Regions from separate parts of the Arthrobacter sp. NPDC056691 genome, predicted to be linked through region 2. Evidence: riboswitches for the same ligand, from Rfam matches in the RefSeq annotation. Region 2 holds a riboswitch; the other holds the start of a gene.
The links. Region 2 has a riboswitch for glycine ahead of gcvP (aminomethyl-transferring glycine dehydrogenase). Riboswitches for the same ligand answer to the same signal wherever they lie in the genome.
Positions count from the first base shown of each region.

Region 1: linked by a shared signal. The riboswitch ahead of cycA (D-serine/D-alanine/glycine transporter) and the one ahead of gcvP (aminomethyl-transferring glycine dehydrogenase) in region 2 are both predicted to bind glycine.

Region 1 covers NZ_JBHTXX010000001.1:421,682-425,086, forward strand. The annotation lists gene purU (formyltetrahydrofolate deformylase) at 1-714, opposite strand, end outside; gene cycA (D-serine/D-alanine/glycine transporter) at 711-2,201, opposite strand; glycine riboswitch at 2,350-2,447, opposite strand; glycine riboswitch at 2,644-2,744, shown strand; gene gcvP (aminomethyl-transferring glycine dehydrogenase) at 2,893-3,405, shown strand, end outside.
Region 2 covers NZ_JBHTXX010000015.1:48,091-51,495, reverse strand. The annotation lists gene gcvP (aminomethyl-transferring glycine dehydrogenase) at 1-1,600, opposite strand, end outside; glycine riboswitch at 1,791-1,889, opposite strand; gene ACFRAU_RS13555 (TetR/AcrR family transcriptional regulator) at 2,080-2,619, opposite strand; gene ACFRAU_RS13550 (MFS transporter) at 2,686-3,405, shown strand, end outside.

The sequences.
Region 1 (3,405 bases), on a different contig from region 2:
GTACGGCTTGGCGCCCTTGAAGCTGGGCAGGAAGGAATGGTGGATGTTGATGGCCCTGCCGACGAGCCGGGCGGTGGCGGAGTCGCTGAGAACCTGCATGTAGCGGGCCAGGACCACGAGTTCCACGTCGAGCGCGTCCACGAGTTCCAGCAGGGCGGCTTCCGCCTGCGGCTTGGTCTCCGGCGTCACAGGGATGTGGTGGAACGGGACCCCATGCCAGGCCGCGAGCCCTTCGAGGTCGGGGTGATTGGACACGACAGCCGCTATCTCCACCGGCAGTTCGCCGCTGCGGGCGCGGACCAGCAGGTCGTTGAGGCAGTGATCGTATCTGGACACCATCACCAGGATCCGCTGCCTGCTGTCATGGCGCTCCAGGCGCCAGTCCATGTTCCACTCGCCGGCCAGCGGCGCGAAGCTATCCCGGAGCTGGTCGACGGCGGACCGGTCAACGGCGGCGGTGTCACCCGTGGAGGCCGTCGCGGCGAAGTGCACCCTCATGAAGAAGTGCCCCGCGGTCCGGTCACCGAACTGCTTGAGGTCAACGATGTAGCACTCCTGGCTGAGCAGGAAATCCGCGACCGACCGGACGATTCCCAGGGAATCCGGGCAATGGAGGGTGAGTACAAATTCCGCGCCCGTACCGGGGGTCTGGGCCCCGCGGGCCTGACCCTCCGCCTGTGCAGCAAATGTCGGCTTTTCCTCGGTCCTGATCATCCCTTGACGCTTTCCTTCTCCTCGAGACGCCGGCCCGCCTGCTCGCGGGCGGCGGTCTCCTCAGCCTGGAGCTCATGCTGGAAGGCTGCGTAGCGGGCCAGGTGCGCAGGCCGGCGGCGCAGAACCAGCCAGGCCGCACCGAGCAGGACGAACCAGGCGGGGGTGATGAGCAGCGCCGCCAGGGTGTCCGGCTGGGTGGTGAGGGTCCACAGAACGAAGGCGAAGAACGCGAAGACCACCCACACCATGGGAATGCCGCCGGGCATCTTGAACCTGGAGGCAGTGTGCAGGTGGGGACGACGCCGGCGGAAGGCAATGTAGCTGGCGAGGATGATCGACCAGACGAAGACGAAGCAGACAGCGGAAACGGTGGTGACCATGTCGAACGCCTTGCCGACGTCCTGGCCGGCGTACATGAGCACCACTCCGGAGAGCAGCAGGACACAGGACAGGAACAGGGCGTTGTTGGGAACCTTGCGGCGGGACAGGCTGCCGAAGGCGGCCGGCGCGTCGCCTTCCTGGGCCAGGCCGTAGACCATGCGCGAGGTGGAGTAGATTCCCGAGTTGGCCGAGGACATGGCCGAGGTCAGCACCACGAGGTTGACCACCGTGGCGGCGGCTCCGAGCCCGGCCAGCGAGAACATCGCAATGAACGGGCTGTGGCCGGCGGCGAACTGGGTCCAGGGCGTGACGGACATCAGGATGATGAGGGCACCCACGTAGAAGAGCAGGACGCGCACCGGGATGGAGTTGATGGCTTTGGGGAGATTCTTCTCCGGGTTCTTGGCCTCCGCAGCCGTGGTGCCCACCAGTTCGATGCCCACAAAAGCGAAGACGGCAATCTGGAAGCCAGCCACAAAACCCATGAATTCGTTGGGGAAGAAGCCGCCATGGCTCCACAGGTTGGTGAAGCTGGCCTGTCCGGCGTCGCTCTGGAAACCGGTGAAGATCATGAACAGGCCCACGACGATCAGCGCGGCGATGGCGATGATTTTGATGAGCGCAAACCAGAATTCGGTCTCGCCGAACGCCTTGACAGTGGTCAGGTTCAGCAGCAGCAGGATGGCGACCGTGGCCAGGCCCGGGATCCAGAGCGGAAGTCCCGGCCAGAGCTCCCGGGAGTACCCGGCGATGGCGATGACGTCCGCGATTCCGGTGATCACCCAGCAGAACCAGTAGGTCCAGCCGGTGAAGAACCCCGCCCATGGGCCCAGCAGGTCGGCGGCGAAGTCGCTGAAGGACTTGTAGTTCAGATTGCTCAGCAGCAGCTCGCCCATGGCCCGCATGACGAAAAAGAGCATGAAGCCGATGATCATGTACACGAAGATCACGGAGGGCCCGGCCGCGGAAATGGTCTTGCCGGAGCCCATGAACAGGCCGGTGCCAATGGCACCGCCGATGGCGATTAGCTGGATGTGCCGGTTGCTCAGCTGCCGCTCCAGGCGGGGAGCCTCACCGGCCGGGGAGGCAGGAGGATGAATCGTCATAAGGAACTCCATCGTTCAAGTGGCCTTGAATGGCCACACTGATTCGGTTCCTCCCCGCTCTGTATTGGACCTGAGAGATTCCGCGGACATGGTCTTCCGCTTGCACCGTCGGTGAGACAGGACGTGCCTGCCTGCTTTCCAGAGTTGCCTCGCCGCGGCGGTACGTGGGCCTGAGAGTTTCCTGGGGAGGGTTTGCTCCTACGGCGCCTGCTGAACGTACCGGCAGGACTCTCCCGCCGCAGATCGTAAGCATTTTCAGTTATGGGATGGCAGGGGCCGTGAGCATGCCCGGACGGTCGTCCCGGACCGGTCAGCTCAGCCGGCTAGCCACCGGTTCAGTGTGGTCTCGGTCACGAAGAAATGTCAAACGGGGGCCGGATTTGGCATGCAGGGAAATGTCCGGTAACTTGTGAGCCGAATCACCCACATCTTCATAGCCTTTCGACCCGTGGCGGGAGAGTCCTCCCAGTCATTCACCGGGCAGGCGCCGTAGGAGCAAATCCTCCCCAGGAATCTCTCAGGCCCCCGTACCGCCACGGCTAGGCAACTCTGGAAAGCAGTTCGGGTAACCGGGCTCACCGACGGTGCAAGCGGAGAACCAAGTCCGCGGAATCTCTCAGGTCCAATACAGAGCGGGGAGGAACCCAATCCATGCCGTGCCACTCGTGGCCGGCCAGACCTGGAGTTCCTCATGACGATTCAATCTCTTCCATCAACTTTTGCCGACCGGCATATCGGCGCCCGGCGCCAGGCCGATATCGACACCATGCTCAAGACCGTTGGCTATGACACGGTCGAAGGCCTCGTTGATTCCGCCGTTCCGGCGTCCATCCGCCAGGAGAATGCCCTCCGACTCACCGCTGCCCTCAGCGAAGTTGAGGTTCTCTCCGAGCTTCGCCGCCTGGCCGCCAGGAACAAGACCGCGGTGCAGATGATCGGCCAGGGCTACTACGACACCGTGACGCCCCCGGTGATCCGCCGAAACATCCTGGAAGCACCCGCCTGGTACACGGCCTACACCCCGTACCAGCCGGAGATCTCGCAGGGCCGTCTCGAGGCGCTGCTGAACTTCCAGACCATGGTCCAGGACCTCACGGCCCTCCCCGTTGCCAACGCGTCCCTGCTGGATGAGGCGACCGCCGTGGCTGAGGCCGTGCTGCTCATGCGCCGGGCCAACAAGAACAAGGACGCCAAGGACGGGAAG
Region 2 (3,405 bases):
AATCCGGGGCGAACGGGTGGATCGAGGCGAACTCCGGCCAGGAAATGGCTTCCATCTCGGCCGTAGCATTCAGCTTCATGGTGCACGAGCCCAGCGGGATCATGGTCCTGTCCAGCGCCAGGTCGCGGTCGGAGAGCCTGCGGATGTAGCGCAGCAGCTGGGTTTCCGAGCGGTGCGTGTTGAACACCGGGTGCTGCAGGTATGCGGAGGAACGCTCGACGGCGGCGTCCAGGGCGAACCCGTCGGTCGCCTCCACTGCCTCGGCACCGAAGGCTGCGAGAAGGTCGGCCACGATGGCCGGCGTCGTGGTTTCATCGGCGGAGATGCCGACGTTGTCCGCGTCGATGCTGCGGAGGTTGATGCCCTTCTGCTCGGCGGCGGCGATGATGCCGGCGGCCTTGCCCGGGACGGAAACCGTCACGGTGTCGAAGAAGCTGGTGTGCAGGACGTCCAGGCCGGCGGCCTTGAGCGAGGCGGCCAGGGTCCTGGCGTGGCCGTGGGCGGTCTCGGCGATCGCTTTCAGGCCCTCCGGTCCGTGGTAGACGGCGTAGAAGGACGACACGATGGCCAGCAGCGCCTGTGCGGTGCAGATGTTGGACGTGGCCTTCTCGCGGCGGATGTGCTGCTCGCGGGTCTGCAGCGCAAGGCGGTAGGCGGGAACACCGGCGGAGTCCTTGGAGACGCCTACGAGACGGCCCGGCAGGGAGCGTTCAAGACCCTTCTGCACGGCCATGTAGGCAGCGTGCGGGCCGCCGAAGAACAGCGGCACGCCGAAGCGCTGGGCGGAGCCGACGGCGATATCCGCGCCCTGCTCGCCCGGCGGCGTGATGAGGGTGAGGGCCAGCAGGTCGGCGGCCACCGTCACCAGGGCGCCGCGTTCCTTGGCGGCGGCGATGACCTCACTGTGGTCGAAGACCCGGCCGGAGACACCGGGCTGCTGGAGGACGACGCCGTTGATGTCGCCGTCGGGCAGTCCCTGGGACAGGTCCGCCACCTCCACCTCGAAACCGAGGGCCTCGGCGCGGCCCTTGACGATGGCAATGGTCTGCGGCAGGCAGTCCGCATCCAGGACCGTCTTGCCGTCATGCGCGGCCTTGTTCTTGTTGGCCCGGCGCATCAGCAGCACGGCCTCGGCCACGGCGGTTGCTTCATCCAGCAGCGAGGCATTGGCGATGGGCAGGCCCACGAGGTCCTGGACCATGGTCTGGAAGTTCAGCAGCGCCTCGAGACGGCCCTGCGAGATTTCCGGCTGGTAAGGGGTGTAGGCCGTGTACCAGGCCGGTGCTTCGAGGATGTTTCGGCGGATCACCGGGGGCGTCACGGTGTCGTAGTAGCCCTGGCCGATCATCTGGACGGCGGTCTTGTTCTTGGCAGCCAGCTTCCGGAGTTCTGCGAGTGCTTCAACCTCGCTCAGGGCCGGGGCGAGCTCCAGCGGTGAGTCCTGCCGGATGTCATTGGGCACTGCCGTATCAACCAGCGCGTCGACAGAGTCGTAGCCGACGGCCTTGAGCATGGCTTCGACGTCGGCCTGGCGGCGTGCGCCGATATGCCGGTCGACGAAGGACGAGGAGGCTGAATTAACGGTCAAAAGGAACTCCATAACTAAGGCGACGCAGGGTACGCCACATTGATTCGGGTTCCTCCCCGCTCTGTATTGGACCTGAGAGTTTCCGCGTTTGCTGCGCCTTCGCACAGCACCGCTTGCACCGTCGGTGAGCACAGCACGCCCTGAACCGTCCGCGCGGAGGCGGAAAATTTCAAGCGGGCAGCCTGCTGCTTTCCAGAGTTGCCTTGCCGCGGCGGTACATGGGCCTGAGAGATTCCTGGGGAGGTTTTGCTCCTACGGCGCCTGCTTGTACCTACTTGCAGGACTCTCCCGCCGCAGATCAAAGGCTTATTCAATTGTGCGGTGACAGCTGTCACAGAGGCTATTGTCCTACGCCGGGATCGCGTCCGCAAACTGTGGCGGCGTGGGCTGGCACACCCCCGGAGACGCACGTGCGAAATCGCCGGAAAGCTGCCAGTTCGCCGGAGTTTCCGGCGACTACGCAGGTTTCCGGCGATTTCGACGGCGCCGGCCTACGCCCTCAGCCGGTCAAGCGCGGCGAGGAGGCTTTCGACGTCTGCCGCGGCCTCGGACGGCGTCGCCGCCGGGCCGACGGACAGCATGGCGTTGAAGTAGAGCCCGTCACCCATGTACAGCACCGCTTTGGCCAGGCCCGGCCCCACGTCGCGGGCGATCTCGCCGAGCCACCGCTGCTGGATGTGGGCGAACCGGCGCCGGGTCTCCTCGTGCGCCACCTCGGCAAGCCGGGTCGCGGCAACGATGGCGCGGTCCAGCGGGGTGTCCGCCCAGACCGACGACTTGATGAAGTATGCGGCTGCACCCTCGGGAGCCGCGGCCATGGCCTGCGCGTCCGCTTCCGCGAACTCATCGAGCCGGTCCAGCAGGACGCCGATCAACGCTTCCTTGTTCGGGAAGTGGTACAGCAGCCCGCCCTTGGACACGCCGGCACGGGCAGCCACGGCATCGAGGGTGGCAGCGCGCTCCCCCACCTCAATCAGCAGGGATTCAAACGCATCGAGCACTGCGCCGCGGGCGACCGGTTTTCTGGGCATGGCTTCCATCATGCCCGGTCCCACCCGGGGTTTATAACTATACCGTCTGGACGGTATAGTTATTTCATGACCATCCACCCAGCCCTTTCCCCGGAGCGCACTCCCGCAACCCAGGCCGGCGGCGGCGTGCGCGACTGGTTCGCCCTGGCCCTGCTCATGTTCCCGGTCCTCCTGGTCGCCGTGGACAACACTGCGCTGACGTTCGCCCTTCCCGCGATCGCCCGCAGCCTCGACCCTTCGGGCGTGCAGCTTTTGTGGGTGGTGGATGCCTATGCCCTGGTCCTCGCCGGGCTCCTGGTGGCGATGGGCAGCCTCGGCGACAGGATCGGCCGCCGCCGGTTGCTGCTGGTCGGCATTTCGGGCTTCGCGGCAGTCTCCGCGGCGTCGGCATTCGCGCCGAGCGCAGAATGGCTCATCGCCGGCCGCGCCGCCCTCGGATTCTTCGGCGCCATGCTCATGCCGTCCACGCTGTCGCTGATCCGCAACATCTTCCGGGAGCAGGGCAGGCGGCGGCTGGCCGTGGCCATCTGGGCGGCGGGCTTCTCCGGCGGCGCAGCACTGGGGCCGATCTTTGGCGGCTGGCTGGTGGAGCATTTCTGGTGGGGCGCTGTCCTGCTCGTGGCCGTCCCCATCATGCTGCCGCCCCTGATCCTGGGCCGCTTCCTCATTCCGGAATCCAGGGATCCGAACCCCGGCCGCGTGGACCTGGCCAGCGTGGCGCTGTCGATGCTGGCCATGGCGCCGGTGGTCTACGGCATCAAGGAACTGGCCACCCACGGACCCGGC